DNA from 3 places in the Methylobacterium sp. P5_C11 genome. Region 1 is predicted to be linked to each of the others. Evidence: predicted binding sites of a transcription regulator. Region 1 holds the regulator's gene; each other region holds the start of a gene.
The links. The regulator PhoB, encoded in region 1, activates phosphate uptake and scavenging genes when phosphate is short. The targets are predictions, from matches to a motif close to TGTCATNNANCTGTCAT.

Region 1 (4,930 bases):
TGCATCCTGTTCGTGATCACCTTCGTCGTGCTCATCATCGCACGGCTGCTGACCCGCCGCGTCAAGGCCGCCTGAGGAATTCGCGCGATGGACGCCACCAACACGATCGCCGCGACCGCCCAGCGCCGTCCCGGCCGGGTCCGCCGGGGGCGCCGCCTCGCCGACCGGACGCTGCGCATCGCCTGCACCGCCGCGACCCTGGTGGGCGCCCTGGTCCTGGGCTCGATCCTGGTGATGCTGATCGTCCAGGGCGTGCGCGGCTTCACGCCGACCCTGTTCACCAGCCCCACCCCGGGTCCCGGCTCCGAGGGTGGCGGCATCGCCAACGCCATCCTCGGGAGCCTCGTGCTGACCGGGATCGGCATCCTGATCGCCACCCCGGTGGGCGTCATGGCGGGGACCTTCCTGGCCGAGTACGGACGCGGCTCGAAGCTCGCGGCGCTGATCCGCTTCCTCAACGACATCCTGCTCTCGGCGCCGTCGATCCTGATCGGCCTGTTCGTCTACACGCTGATGGTGCGGCCGATGGGGACCTATTCGGGCTGGGCCGGCGGCGTGGCCCTCGCCATCATCGCCGTCCCGGTGATCGTGCGCACCACCGAGGACATGCTGCGCCTTGTCCCCGGCACCCTGCGGGAGGCGGGCGCGGCCCTCGGCGCACCACCCTCGACGGTGATCGTCAGCGTGACCTGGCGGGCGGCGTCCGCCGGCATCGTCACCGGGATCATCCTGGCGCTGGCGCGCATCGCCGGCGAGACCGCGCCGCTCCTGTTCACCGCCCTCAACAACAATTCCTGGTTCTCCGCCAACCTGATGGGCGGCGTCGCGAACCTGCCGGTGATGATCTACCAGTTCGCCCTCTCGCCCTACCCGAACTGGCAGGGCCTCGCCTGGGCGGGCGCGCTCCTCATCACCGCGACGATCCTGGCGCTGTCGATCATCGCGCGCCTCGTGATCAAGCCGCAGCCCACGCGCTGAGACCCCCTTCGAGGACACGACGATGAACGCCGCCTCCGCGATCCCCACGGTCGATCTGAACCGCAATCGCGCCGAAGAGGGCGGGCCTGTACGGATCGCCGTCAAGGGCCTGAACTTCTACTACGGGAGCTTCCACGGACTGAAGGACGTCAACATCAACTTCCACGACCGGCAGGTCACGGCGCTGATCGGGCCGTCCGGCTGCGGCAAGTCCACCCTTCTGCGCTGCTTCAACCGGATCTACAGCCTCTACCCGGAGCAGCGGGCCGAGGGCGAGATTCTGCTGGACGGCGAGAACATCCTCAGCCCCTCCGTCGATTTGAACGAGTTGCGCTCGCGCATCGGCATGGTGTTCCAGAAGCCGACGCCGTTCCCGATGTCGATCTACGACAACGTCGCCTTCGGCTTGCGCCTCTACGAGAAGCTGCCGAAATCCGAGCTGGACGGCCGGATCGAGGAATCCCTGCGCAAGGCCGCCCTGTGGGACGAGGTGAAGGACAAGCTGAAGCAGCAGGGCACCGGCCTGTCGGGCGGACAGCAGCAGCGCCTGTGCATCGCCCGCACGGTGGCGCAGCGCCCGGAGGTGATCCTGTTCGACGAGCCGACCTCGGCCCTCGACCCGATCTCCACCGGCCGCATCGAGGAGTTGATCGAGCAGCTGCGCGACGAGTTCACCATCGTGATCGTCACCCACAACATGCAGCAGGCGGCGCGCATCTCGCAGTTCACCGCCTTCATGTATCTGGGCCAGCTGGTCGAGTTCGGCCCGACCAACCGGATGTTCATGAACCCGACGGAGCGGCGCACGCAGGACTACATCACCGGCCGCTTCGGCTAGCCTGCCCGAACCCTCCGGCCCCGGGCACCGCCGCTCCACCTCCGGGGTCTGCCGGCGGATCGCCGTCCGCCCCCCGGAGCGCCGCCCCCGGGACACCATCGAAGGATCCACCATGCCCGGCCATATCGTCACCTCCTACGATACCGACTTGGAGAACCTGCGTCGCTCGATCTCGGAGATGGGCGGCGTGGCCGAGAAGATGACCGCGGAGGCGACCGACGCCCTCGTGCGCCGGGACGACACCCTCGCGCAGGCGGTGATCCTGGCCGACAAGCGCCTCGACGCCCTCCAGCGGGACATCGAGGAACGCGCGGTGCTGCTCATCGCCCGGCGCCAGCCCCTGGCGATCGACCTGCGCGAGACCATCTCGGCGATCCGCGTCTCCGGCGATCTCGAGCGGATCGGCGACCTCGCCAAGAACGTCGCCAAGCGGGTGGTGGCGATCTCCGATCAGGCGCCGGCACAGAAGATCGTTCTGGGCGTGCGCCACATGAGCGACCTCGCCGAGGGTCAGCTCAAGGACGTCCTCGACGCCTATGCGAGCCGGGACATCGAGGCAGCGCACGACGTCTGGGAGCGCGACGGCGAGATCGACGCCCTGTACAATTCCCTGTTCCGCGAACTCCTGACCTACATGATGGAAGATCCGCGCAACATCTCGTTCTGCACGCATCTCCTGTTCTGCGCCAAGAACGTCGAGCGCATCGGCGATCACACCACCAACATCGCCGAGACGATCCATTACCTCGCCACGGGCGAGACCCTGGCGGGCGACAGGCCGAAGAACGATGCCTCGAACTACGTGACGGTGGACGGTGTCCAGGCTCCGTGAGCACCCGGAATCGGGCCGTACGCCGCGGCTGGGGGCGCCGTCTCCTGTGGGGTGCCGCCAGAGAGGCCGTGCGTACGGATTGAGGCGGAGCGGTGCCTCCTGCACCATCCGCGGGGCCGCTGGTAGAACGGGTCATCAAACGTGAGCATGCAAGTCCTGATCGTCGAGGACGAGGAGGCGCTGACCACGCTGCTGCGCTACAATCTCGAGGCGGAAGGCTTCCTGGTTGACACGGCTGCCCGCGGCGACGACGCCGAATTGCTGCTGGCGGAGCGGATCCCGGACCTCGTCCTGCTCGACTGGATGCTGCCGGGCCTCTCAGGGATCGAGCTGTGCCGCCGGATCCGGGCGCGCCGGGAGACCGAGCGCCTGCCGGTGATCATGCTCACCGCCCGCGGCGAGGAGGGTGACCGGATCCGGGGGCTCGGCACGGGGGCCGACGACTATATCGTCAAGCCGTTCTCGGTACCGGAACTGCTCGCCCGGATCCGTGCGCTTCTGCGCCGGGCCAAGCCCGCCCACGTTTCGGACCGTCTGGCGGCGGGCGACCTGGAGCTCGACCGCACCGGCCACCGCGTCCGCCGCGGCGGCGAGGAGTTGCATCTCGGTCCGACCGAGTTCCGGCTGCTGGAATTCCTGATGCTGGCGCCGGGCCGGGTCTTCTCCCGGGAGCAGCTGCTCGACGGGGTCTGGGGTCACGACGTCTACATCGACGAGCGGACCGTAGACGTGCATGTCGGGCGCCTGCGCAAGGCCCTGAACGGGCCGCGCCAAGCGGACCCGATCCGGACGGTGCGCGGCTCCGGCTACGCCTTCGACGAGACCTTCTCCCTCGAAGCCTGAGGCGGCCCCACGGGCTGTCCGGATAGGACATCGCTCCGGCCGTTCCGTCATCACGAGCGCAGCGAAGTGACCCAGGGCATCGGGACGCCTGTGAGCGTGGCGCTGCTGGGTTGCTTCGCTCCGCTCGCAAAGACGGCGGGACGGGCGCGCGGATCTTCGAGCGGGCTAGGCCCCTCAAAGCCTCAGCGGGCCAGCGCCGCGCTCCGGCCCGACGCGGCCGGCACCGCCTCCAGCGCCGCGAGGACCGTGCCCTCGGTCAGGATCTGCGGCAGCACCTGGGGCTCCCCGGTGCCGCTGTAGAGCAGGTAGAGCGGCACGCCGCTGCGCCCGTGCTTCTCCAGGAGGCGGGTGATCTCGGGGTTCTGATTGGTCCAGTCGCCCTTCATGTAGGTCACACCGCGCTCGGCCATCGCGGAGCGTACGGCCTTGGTGTTGAGCGAGGTCGCCTCGTTCACCGCGCAGGTGATGCACCAGGCGGCGGTCATGTCCACGAAGACCGGGCGGTGCGCATCGATCAGGGCGGCGAGGCGTGCCTGGGTGAACGGCTCGACCCCGTCGGCGGCCTGCGCCGACGGCGCGATGCGGTCCCGCGGCAGGGTCACCGCGAGGGCGGCCCCGGCGAGCAGCGCGAGGGCCGCGGCGGACTGCGCGATCCGGCCGGCCGTGGGCGCGCCGGCACGTCCGTGCTCCCAGGCCCAGGCCGCGAAGCCGATCAGCACGAGGCCGATCAGTGCCGCCAGCAGACCCTGGGGATCGACCTGCTGTGCCAGCACCCAGATCAGCCACGCCACCGTTGCGTAGACCGGGAAGGCCAGGATCTCCTTGAGGGTCTCCATCCAGGCCCCCGGCCGCGGCAGCGCCCGCAGGGCCGGCGGCCAGAGCGTCAGCACCAGGAACGGCAGGGCGAGGCCGAGGCCGAGGCTCGCGAACACGGCGAGCGCCACCCCTGCGCTCTGGGTCAGCGCGAAGCCCACCGCGGAACCCATGAACGGTGCCGTGCAGGGCGTCGCCACGAGGGTCGCGAGGACGCCGGCGAAGAACGAGCCGCTCAGGCCGGCCCTTCGGGCGAGGCCGTCACCGATCCCGGCGAGGCCGCCGCCGACATGGACGACGCCCGACAGGCTCAGGCCCATCGCGAACAGCAGGTAGGCGAGGCCCGCGACCACGGCGGGCGATTGCAGCTGGAAACCCCAGCCGATGGCCGCGCCGCCGCCCTTCAGGGCGATCAGCAAGGCGGCGAGGGCCAGGAAACTGCCCACCACGCCCGCCGTGTAGGCGAAGCCGTGCAGGCGCAGCCGCGACCGGCTCTCGCCGGCATGCCGGACGAGGCTCAGCACCTTGATCGACAGCACCGGGAACACGCAGGGCATCAGGTTGAGGATCAGGCCGCCGAGGAAGGCGAAGGCGGCAGCCGTCGCAATCGTCAGGGCGTCGAGATC
Region 2 (4,930 bases), on a different contig from region 1:
CCACGATCGGCGCCGGCACGCCGTGCTGGGCGTAGGCTCCCGTGTGCCGGTCGAAGCCGGGGGTCAGCACGGTGAGCTTGTTCGGGTCGGTGATGGCGTAGCCCGGCGCCACGTGGGTGAAGCCGTGCCAGCGGGCGCCCGGCTTCAGCTCCCAGTGGCGCGGCGTGGCGGCCAGTTCGTCGGTGGGCACGCTCTCCCAGGGCACCTCGGCGCCGTCGGCGTTCACCGTCACGTCCGGCACGAAGGGGTCGAAGAACCAGCGCCGGGCCGGATCGCCCTCGCGCTCCTCGAATTCCCGCCGGATCGCCCGGACCTTCTTGCGCCACTCGATCCCGAGCCGGATCGTGTCGTCCCACAGGATCATGCCCGAGCGCCCCTTCATCATCTGGGCGCCGACATCGAGGGAGGCGAAGAGCGGGTAGAACGGCGAGGTCGAGGCGTGGACGAGGAAGCTCTCATTGAGGCGCTTGTGCTCGACCCGCCGGGTCTGGCCGCGGATATGCCCGTCCCGGGTGTGGATCTGTGAGGCCTGGGAGAAGCTCGCGAGCTGCTTGTGGGTCGATTGCGTGGCGACGATGCCGGGCGAGGTCTCGTCGAGGCCGGTGAGCCCCATGGCGAAGCGCCGCGCGTAGAGCGGGTGGAACTTCATGAAGCCCGCCCAGGCCTCGTCGAACAGGATGTAGTCGCAGAGGTGGCCGATCTTCTCCAGGATCGTCTGGGCGTCGTAGATCGTGCCGTCGTAGGTGCATTGCTCGATCACCGCGACCCGGAACGGCCGCTCCCGTCGCCACGCCTCCGGATCGGTCACCAGCGGGTTCCGGCGGATTTTTTCCCGGATCCGGGCCTCATCCAGGGCCTCGTGGTACATCGGCCCGATCAGCCCGTAGGCGTTGCGGTCGGTCTCCAGGAAGATCGGGATGCCGCCGCCCAGGAACAGGGCGCCGTGATGGGCCGCCTTGTGGTTGTTGCGGTCGAACAGGACGAGGTCGTCCTCGGCCACCAGGGAGGACAGGACGATCTTGTTGGAGGCGGAGGTGCCGTTGAGGACGAAGTAGGTCTTCTCCGCCCCGAAGATCTTGGCGGCCTCCTTCTGGGCCTTCAGCGCCGGACCCTCGTGGGTCAGCAGGTCGCCGAGGTCGAGGACCGAGTTGTCGAGGTCGTCGCGGAAGATCGCCTCGCCCAGATGCTCGACGAAGATCCGTCCGATGGGGGATCGGTTATAAAAGATCCCGCCGTTGTGGCCCGGGCAGGTCCAGAGCTGGTTGCCCTTCTCGGCGTAGTCGACGAGCGCGCCGAAGAACGGTGTCTTGAGGGTCTCGGCGTACTGCGTGACCCGGCTGACGAGGCCGCGGGCGATGAATTCCGGCGTCTCCTCGGCGAGGAAGATGTAGCCGTCGATGAAGTCGAGGAGCTCGACCGGGATGTCCTCCAGCCGCTTGCGGCGGACCATGATGACGATCGGCATCTCCAGGCCGCGCCGGCGCATCATGTCGATGAGGGCTGCGGCCTTGCCGTCGAGGCCGCGCTTGCCCCAGTCGACGACGAGGCAGCCGACCGCCGCGTCGGTCTGGACCGCGATGGCCGCGTCCTCGACGCGCCGGGCGCGCACCACCTCGAAGCCGCGCTGCTCCACGGCTGCCACGATCTGGTTGACGCGCGCGCCCTCGAGATCGTCTGGGTCGAAGGCCGGGGCGCACATCAGGACCGTGAAGCGACGGTGAAAGTCCATGGAGCCCTCTCTGGCCTCGGATGCAGCGGGTGGCTTTCCGGCCCGTCTGCGACGATTGCATGACACGGCGCGCGGCGAGCGGTCTCGGTCCGGACGAAACACCGTGATCCGGGCGGGAGCGCGGGAGCGCGGCGTCCCACGCTCACGATTTCCGGTTGAACGCTCCGGTCGATCCAGCCCTCTCGGTCATCGCGAGCGTAGCGAAGCGACCCAGGGCAGCGCGACCTCGGTCAGCGTGGCGCGACACTGGATTGCTTCGCTCCGCTCGCAACGACGGAGGCACCGAAGCGATCGACCTGACACGGTTTCACACCTCAGGGTGCGTGGCGGGGCTGGAGGCCCGCCGCGGGCAACGCGCGACCGGCCTCACACCCCGCGCCGCTGCTCCCAGACGGCCGGGTTGACCAGCCCGCCCGGCCGCCGGCCGGCGAGGACATCGACCACGCGGGTCGCGGCGGTCTCGGCGGTGCGGATCAGGGCCGCCCCGGTGGAGCCGCCGACATGGGGCGTCAGGATCGCCCGGGGCTGGCGGGCGAGGGGGTGATCGACCGGCAGCGGCTCCTGGGCGAAGACGTCGAGCCCGGCGCCCGCGATCGTGCCGGCTTCCAGCGCCTCCACCAGGGCCGCCTCGTCGATCAGGCCGCCGCGGCTGGTGTTGATCAGGAAGGCCTCCCGCTTCATCCGCGTGAGCTGGTCCCGGCCGATCAGGCCACGGGTGGCCGGGGTCAGCGGCACATGCAGGGAGACGATGTCGGCTTCGCCCAGGAGCGCGTCGACCGAGGCGGCCCGCAGGGCGCCGACATTGGCGAAGTCCGCGTCGGGCCGGCTCGGCCCGTAGGCCAGCACCCGCAGGCCCAGGGCGGCGCCGAGCCGGGCGGTCGCCTGCCCGATCGCCCCGAAGCCGACGAGGCCCAGCGTCAGGCCGGCGAGCTCGACCAAGCGGGCGGTGAACTTGAAGCTGTCGTCGCCGGCCCGGACCGAGCGGTCGGCCTCCGGCAGGGCCTTGGCCAGGGCGAAGATCAGCGCCAGCGTCTGCTCGGCCACCGAGACGGCGTTGGCGCCGGGCGTGTTGACCACCACGATCCCGGCCTCGGTCGCCTCGGCGGTGGCGACGTGGTCTGTGCCCGTGCCGTGCACGCCGATCACCCGCAGGGCCGGCGCCGCCGCGATGGCGCGGGCCGGGAAGCCGGTGTTGCGGGTGATGACGGCGACGCAGTCGGCGACCTCGCGCGCCAGCGTCTCGGGATCGGTCCCGCTCGCCGGGCGCGGCTCCAGCCCGGCTGCGCGCAACCTTTCGAGGCCCGCCGCGTGGATCGGCTGGACGATGAGGCACGGACCGGTGATCACGGCGGAAGCTGCCTCTGCAAACGGAAAGGGGTGGCGGAGAAACGTGCGCCCGGCTCGTCTAAGGCGGGGCGTGCAGCCCTGGCAACAGGCGGCTTCGAGGTCCGCATCCTCAACGGCGCGGTCGTGACGACCGGGCGGCGCCTCGTCGACCGCGCGAACAGACAGGCTCTGCCGGAGTGGGCGCACCGCGACCTCCGCCTGCGCCATACAGGTCCCGCCGCCAGCGCGTCCCGGAGCCTCGGGGATCGTGAGGCACCGTGACCTGCCGCCAGCTCCGGATGCTTCGACAACCCCGCGCGCCCTCCGCTCGGACGGGACGATGTTTCACGGGAAACATCGCCTTAACCATGAGCGGAACGCGGACCACTACGTTCCCGCCGCGGGCTTCGGAGGCTCGGCAGCCCGACGGATGGCGATCCAATCGCGCGACCGGGTCCGGGATCGGCCCTCTGTTGCAGCGGCGCCGTCGCCGCGCGCCGCGCCGCGGGTTACCACCGGCCTGACATGACGACATCGAGCTGGCGCACCCTCCGAAACGTGCAGGCCCAGGCGCGGCTGGAGCGCGCCCTGCCGCCGGTCTTCCCGACGCCCGTCCTCCGCCACGCCCTGGCCCGCCCCCTGATCCCGCCGACGCCGCGACTCGCCGTCGAGAGCTACTGGCGCAGCCACATCCTCCGCGCCGACCGGCTGGCCCGCGCCCTGGCGGCCCGCTCGGGGACCCCGGAGGGCTGGACCTGGCAGCTCGGCGCGGAGGGGCGCGCCGGAAGCTTCCGGATGCCGCCCGCGCCCTATCGTGATCCGGCCTTCGCCCGGGGGCGGGGGACCTGTTGCATCTGCGGCCAGCCGGTCTACCGGTTCGGCTGGCACCGGGATCTCTGGGAGCGGGGCGTGCCCAACGCCAGGGCCGGCTGGCACGCCGCCTGTGTCGCCGCCTGGAAGTTCTGGATCGCCCCGCACGCCCAGGTCCGGGCGCTGAAGCTCCGCCAGCGGCATCGCTGCGCCACCTCCGGCAAGCGCCTGATGCGGACGGCCGAGGTCGACCATGCCCTGCCGCTCTACCGGGTCTGGCGGGAGCATCGCGAGGCGCCCTGGCCGGACCTGCTCGGCTACTGGGGCGCGCCGAACCTCCAGGTGGTCAACCGCGCCGTCCATGTCGACAAGTGCCGCGACGAGGCGGCCGAGCGCTCCCGGACCCACCAGCTCGCCCGCTTCCGCGTGGTCGAGGACGAGTCCGGGTTCAGCGTGGTCGAGGAGGCGTGAGCCGCCGGCTCAGCCGCCCAGCGCCCCGAGCGCCCGCGACAGGTCGGCGAGCAGGTCGGCCTCGGCCTCCAGTCCCACCGACAGGCGCAGCAGCCCGTCGGTGATGCCCGCGATCGCCCGTGCCTCCGGATCCATCGCGGCGTGCGTCATGGTCGGCGGATGGGCCACCAGGCTCTCGACGCCTCCCAGCGACTCGGCCAGCGTGAACACCCGCAGGGCTTCCACGAAGGTCTTCACCGCCGCCCGCCCGCCGGCCAGCTCGAAGCTCAGCATGGCGCCGAATCCCGCCTGCTGGGACTGGGCCAGGGCGTGTCCCGGATGCGTGGTCAGGCCCGGATAGTGCACGCGGGCCACGGCCGGATGCGCATCCAGGAAGGCGGCCAGGGCGGCGGCGTTGCGCTGCTGCTGCTCCACCCGCACGAACAGGGTGCGCAGGCCCCGGAGCGTCAGGTAGGCATCGAGGGGCGAGCCGGTGACGCCGATCGTGTTCGCCCAGGCGGCGAGGTCCTCCCCCACGGCCGCGTCGGCGGCGATCACGGCCCCGCCGATCACGTCGGAATGGCCGTTGAGGAACTTGGTGGTGGAGTGGACGAC
Region 3 (4,930 bases), on a different contig from region 1:
GGACCGGCACGGCCGCCACCACCGGCGGCCGGCCCGGCAGGTCGGCCGCGTAGGCGGACGGCAGGGTGCCGTAATCCAGGCCCGTGCCGGGGTTGCCCCAGCGCAGGCGGTCGAGCACCGCCTCGCGGACGAAGAACGCCGTCTCGTAGGCGGTGGACACGGTGCCGGCATGGATATCGCCCGCGAGCGCCCGGAAGCCGCCCGCCGCCTCGCCGGACGTGAACGCGACCGCCGCGTCGTAGAGCCGGCCGGAGCCGGACGCCTGGACGGCATTGGCCGCGGCCGCGCCGTTCCGGCTGGTGGCGCTGCTGGAGAACGCCACGTCGTTGCGGGTCAGCGTCAGGTCGACCGCGCCGGGCCGGTAGCGCAGGCCCGGGCTGAGGAAGGCGAGGTTGGCGGTCACGCCGGCGAACTGGCCCGACACGCCGCCGGCCGCGGAGAGGATGGTGTAGGTGGTGCGCGGGCTGTACGCGCCCGAGGCCGCCAGAACCTGTACGGTGCCCCCGGACAGGAAGGCGGCGCCCCCGGCGGCGATCCGGTCGGACTGGCCGGCGGCGTTGGCCTCGACCTGATAGATCGAACCCGGCGCGAAAGCGACGGCGCCGGTGACGGCCAGCGCGCCGATGGAATGGCCCGGCGCGACCGTGCCGCCCGGCAGGGCGCTGATGCCGCCCAGCGTGCCCGTGCCGCCGAGGAGGCCGCCGGCCCCCACGAAGGCGGTGCCCGCGATGGTGCCGTTGGCGTAGAGCGCGCCGCCCTGGCCGATGCCGACGTCGATGCCGAGACGGTCGCCGAGGTCCATCCGCAGGGTGCCGGTGACGGACCCGAAGTATCCGGCTGTCGCATAGAGGTCGATGCGGCTCCAGTAGCTGAGCGGGCTTCCGTAGAAGGCCGCGAGTGCGTTGGTCTCGGTGTTCACGAGGATCTGGTTGATGGTGCCCGTCGCGAGCTGGCCGTAGAGGCCGCCGTTCGGCGCGAGGGTCCGGGCCGCCGCGGTCGAGCCGCCGTACAGGGGCGCGAGCAGGATGGAGGCGTCCGGCCCGCCGGCGGGGGCCGCCTCGCGGGGCGCCTGGGCGAAGGACAGGGTCGGCAGGCCGTAGGTCAGGCGGCTCTGGTAGGCGGTCTGGTTGGCCGCGGAGGGCACGTAGGGGTTGCCCGCGCTGTTGGCGGCGCTGCCCGCGCAGGCCGCGACCGTGTTGCCGCACTGGGCCGCGAGATAGGCCTGGATCTGGCCCTGCGCCTGGACGAACTGGGTCGGCAGGTTGAGCGCCGTGCCGGTCACCGCGGCGTTGTTGATGTAGGCCGGGTTGGTGAACGCCTGGGCGAGGTCGTAGGTGGCCAGCGCCCGGCCGCCGATGATGTCGAGGGGATAGTGCACGCCCAGCGCGATGCGGCTGTTGGCGTAGTCGGCGGCCCGGGCCAGCATGCTCTGGTACTGCTGCGGCACCAGCATCGCGAGCAGGATGCCGTCGGTATAGGCGTAGGTGGTGTGCCCGCTCGGGAAGGACGGGTTGGTGGCGATGCCGTTGAGGGCCGACGGGTCGAAGACGTTGAACCGGGCCGGCGCCGCCTGGACGGGCCGCGAGGAGCCGTAGACGTCCTGTCCCGCCTGCGTGTTGGTCACGCTGTAGGCGAGGTCGTAGACGCTGTTGGTGGTGTTCGGCAGGCCGTTGGCGGTGGGCAGGCTGGAGCCGGCCGGGGGCACGGCCGGGACCGCTACGTAGCCGGCCGGGGTCACGCTCGGATTGTTGGCCGCGCCGTTGGCGAAGTAGTTCTTGGCGACGCCGAGGTTGTTCCCCGTGACGCTGTAGGCGCCCACCAGCAGGTTGACGACGCTGCCGAGGGGGCCGCTCGCCCCCTGCGCGACACCGCGCTGGTAGATCGGGCCGAGCTGGGCGCCGAGGCCGCCGACGAGCTGCTGCGGGACAAGGCCGTTGATCGGCGTCTGCCCCGGCAGGCCGCCCGCGAGGTTGGCAGCGACGCCGTAGGTGCCGAGCCCCACCGCGGAGAGGTTGTTGCTCGCCGAGCCGAGCAGGCTCTTGTCGCTGATCGCAAGTTCCTGCTGCGCCCGGCCGGCGCCGGTGTTGACCGCCGCCGATTGCGACAGGTTGAGCTGCAGCGTCTGCTGGCCGGTCGCACTCGAGTTGAGCAGAAGATACGGCGCCAGCAGACTGAGGACATTCACGTCCGAAGCCGTGGTGTTGACGGTCTGGGCCTGCGCCCCCGGACCGAACGCCGCGACCGCCAAGGCCGCGATCGAGACCCCGTATCGAACCAACATGTCGAGCCCCCGCACATCGCGACCCTTCGGCCTGCGGGCGGAAGCTTTAGCCAAGTATACCCACGATAATCTGTCATAATTCAGTCATACTTCTCAAGTTTTGCATCTGTATCTTCGTGGCAACAGGCGATAAACTTTGCCAACACAGATATCATCAAGTCCTAATCTTTGATTCAGCATGACTTCGATTGCCGGCCGTCAAGCCGGCGCGGCCGCGTCGACGGCCGGGCGAGCGCCGCCAAGGTCGATCCGCCCTGTCCCGGCCGAGCGGGGACGGTCCGGACGGATCGATCGGCGCGCGCCGGCAGCAGATCTCCGGGAGGCGAAAGCCGTTGTTGCCTGTCCGGGGAGCGCCGGCGTCACCGGCCCGTCATGGGCACCTCCTAATTCCCGGTTCCCATCGAGAAGGTGCTGCGCGAGGATTCATGTCCGATTCCGCCATGATGCCTTCGGGAGCGGCCGGACGGCGGTCCGCGGGCGGCCCGCGCCTCGATCACGGGATGCATCTCGGCGGGGTGGTCGCCTTCCTGCTCGTTCTGGTGGCGGGTCTCGGCTACGCGGTGGTGAGCCTCATCGCCGACATGAACGCCGTCGGCGAGGCACCCCTGGCCTACGGCGCCTTCGCGTTGCTCGGCCTCGCCCTGCTGATCGCGCTGGCGTTCGAGTTCGTGAACGGCTTCCACGACACCGCCAACGCGGTCGCCACGGTGATCTATACCCACTCGATGCCCCCGCTCGTCGCGGTGATCTGGTCGGGCTTCTTCAACTTCCTCGGCGTGATGCTGTCCTCGGGCGCCGTGGCCTACGCCATCGTGACGCTGCTGCCGGTCGAGCTGATCCTCAACGTCGGCTCGCATGCGGGCTACGCGATGATCTTCGCGCTCCTGCTGGCTGCGATCCTCTGGAATCTCGGGACCTGGGCCTTCGGCCTGCCCAACTCCTCATCCCACGCGCTGATCGGCTCGGTGCTCGGCGTCGGCCTCGCCAACCAGCTGATGAACGGCGGCGACGGCACCGCGGGCGTCGACTGGAACCAGGCGCTCAACGTCTTCAAAGCGCTGCTGTTCTCGCCGGTCTGCGGCTTCGTGCTCGCCGCGCTGCTGCTGCGCACGCTGAAATTCGCTGTGCGCCGCAAGGACCTCTACGAGGCGCCCAAGGGTGAGGCACCCCCGCCCCCGTGGATCCGCGGCCTGCTGATCCTCACCTGCACGCTGGTCTCGTTCTTCCACGGCGGCAACGATGGGCAGAAGGGCATGGGCCTGATCATGCTGATCCTGATCGGCGCCGCCCCGACCGCCTACGCGCTCAACCGCACCATGGCGGACGACACGACTCCCGCCTTCGTGCAGGCCTCGACGGCGGCGAGACAGGTCTTCTCCGCCCGCGCGCAGGGTGCACCGATGCCGGACGCCGCGGCGGCGCGCCGGACGGTGACGGAGGCGCTCAAGACCAAGGTGCTCGACACGCCGCCCGTCTACGCGGCGCTGGCGGCGCTCTCCGACGACATCGCCGCCAGCGTGAAGAATTACGGCGCGATCCGCACGGTGCCGGCCGCCCAGACCCAGAACCTGCGCAGCGACATGTATCTCGCCGCCGACGCGGTGCGGGTGCTCCCGAACGCCGGAGCCGGCTTCTCGGAGGCCGACAAGGCGACCCTGAAAGGCTATTCCGGCCTTCTCAACGACGGCACGCGCTACATCCCGGGCTGGGTGAAGGTCTGCGTCGCCCTGGCACTGGGCCTCGGCACCATGGTCGGCTGGAAGCGCATCGTCGTGACGGTGGGCGAGAAGATCGGCAAGATCCACCTGACCTACGCGCAGGGCGCCTCGGCCGAGATCGTCGCCGCCGGCACGATCGGGCTGGCCGAACTCTACGGCCTGCCGGTCTCGACCACACACATCCTGTCGTCCGGCGTCGCCGGCACGATGGCGGCCAACGGTTCGGGGCTGCAGATGGCCACCGTGCGCAACATGGCGCTCGCCTGGATCCTGACCCTGCCGGCGGCGATCACTCTCGCGGCCGTGCTGTTCTTCATCCTGCGCCACGTGTTCTGACGCCACGTGTTCTGACGCCAGGTGTTCTGACGCCAGGTGGTCTGACGCAAGGTGTTCTGAGCGGCCGGACCGGAAGCCGAGCCCCGCGTGACGCGGAGCGGACGGTCTCCGGTCCGGCTCCCTGCGGCGCCCCCCGACGCCTCAGGAACTGGCCATGGCCCGCACGAAGGCCAGGCAGGTCCGGCGCGCCGCGGGATTGTCGATCGCCACGAAGGCCGTGACGAGGTCGGCGGCCTGGCTGATCGCCATCTCGGACCGGTCGGCGTCCGGGTAGAAGCTCGCCACCGGCACGTCGAGGATCCGGGCGATGCGGGTCAGGGCGTCCTGAGTTCCCGGCGAGGGCGCGGACGTCACCGGCATCCGGTCGTCGGATGAGTCCGGGGTCATCGCTCAGGCCGCCTTCTGGCCGAGCTGAATCGCCCTGGCGATCACCGACCGCCGCGCCGCGTAGCCCGGAGCAACCATCGGATAATCGGCCGGCAGGCCGTACTTGGCCCGGTAGCGCTCGGGCGTGAGCCCGTGCGCGGTGAGGTGGCGCTTCAGGGTCTGGTAGGGCCGGCCGTCGATGAAACTGATCAGGCCCGCGTCCTGGATC

Region 2: a site for PhoB is predicted at 1,778-1,794, ahead of ACXJKQ_RS22420 (Orn/Lys/Arg family decarboxylase). Genes of this name have one in related genera too.
Region 3: a site for PhoB is predicted at 2,639-2,655, ahead of ACXJKQ_RS15220 (inorganic phosphate transporter). Genes of this name have one in related genera too.

What each region holds. Positions count from the first base shown of each region.
Region 1 covers NZ_JBFULS010000007.1:69,082-74,011, reverse strand. Annotated here, with positions in the region: gene pstC (phosphate ABC transporter permease subunit PstC) at 1-75, shown strand, start outside; gene pstA (phosphate ABC transporter permease PstA) at 88-978, shown strand; gene pstB (phosphate ABC transporter ATP-binding protein PstB) at 1,001-1,816, shown strand; gene phoU (phosphate signaling complex protein PhoU) at 1,929-2,648, shown strand; gene phoB (phosphate regulon transcriptional regulator PhoB) at 2,796-3,491, shown strand; gene ACXJKQ_RS06350 (protein-disulfide reductase DsbD family protein) at 3,674-4,930, opposite strand, start outside.
Region 2 covers NZ_JBFULS010000054.1:30,723-35,652, forward strand. Annotated here, with positions in the region: gene ACXJKQ_RS22420 (Orn/Lys/Arg family decarboxylase) at 1-1,729, opposite strand, end outside; gene ACXJKQ_RS22425 (hydroxyacid dehydrogenase) at 2,096-3,076, opposite strand; gene ACXJKQ_RS22430 (hypothetical protein) at 3,581-4,336, shown strand; gene metB (cystathionine gamma-synthase) at 4,346-4,930, opposite strand, start outside.
Region 3 covers NZ_JBFULS010000025.1:51,436-56,365, reverse strand. Annotated here, with positions in the region: gene ACXJKQ_RS15225 (autotransporter domain-containing protein) at 1-2,281, opposite strand, end outside; gene ACXJKQ_RS15220 (inorganic phosphate transporter) at 2,707-4,335, shown strand; gene ACXJKQ_RS15215 (hypothetical protein) at 4,477-4,722, opposite strand; gene ACXJKQ_RS15210 (MucR family transcriptional regulator) at 4,726-4,930, opposite strand, start outside.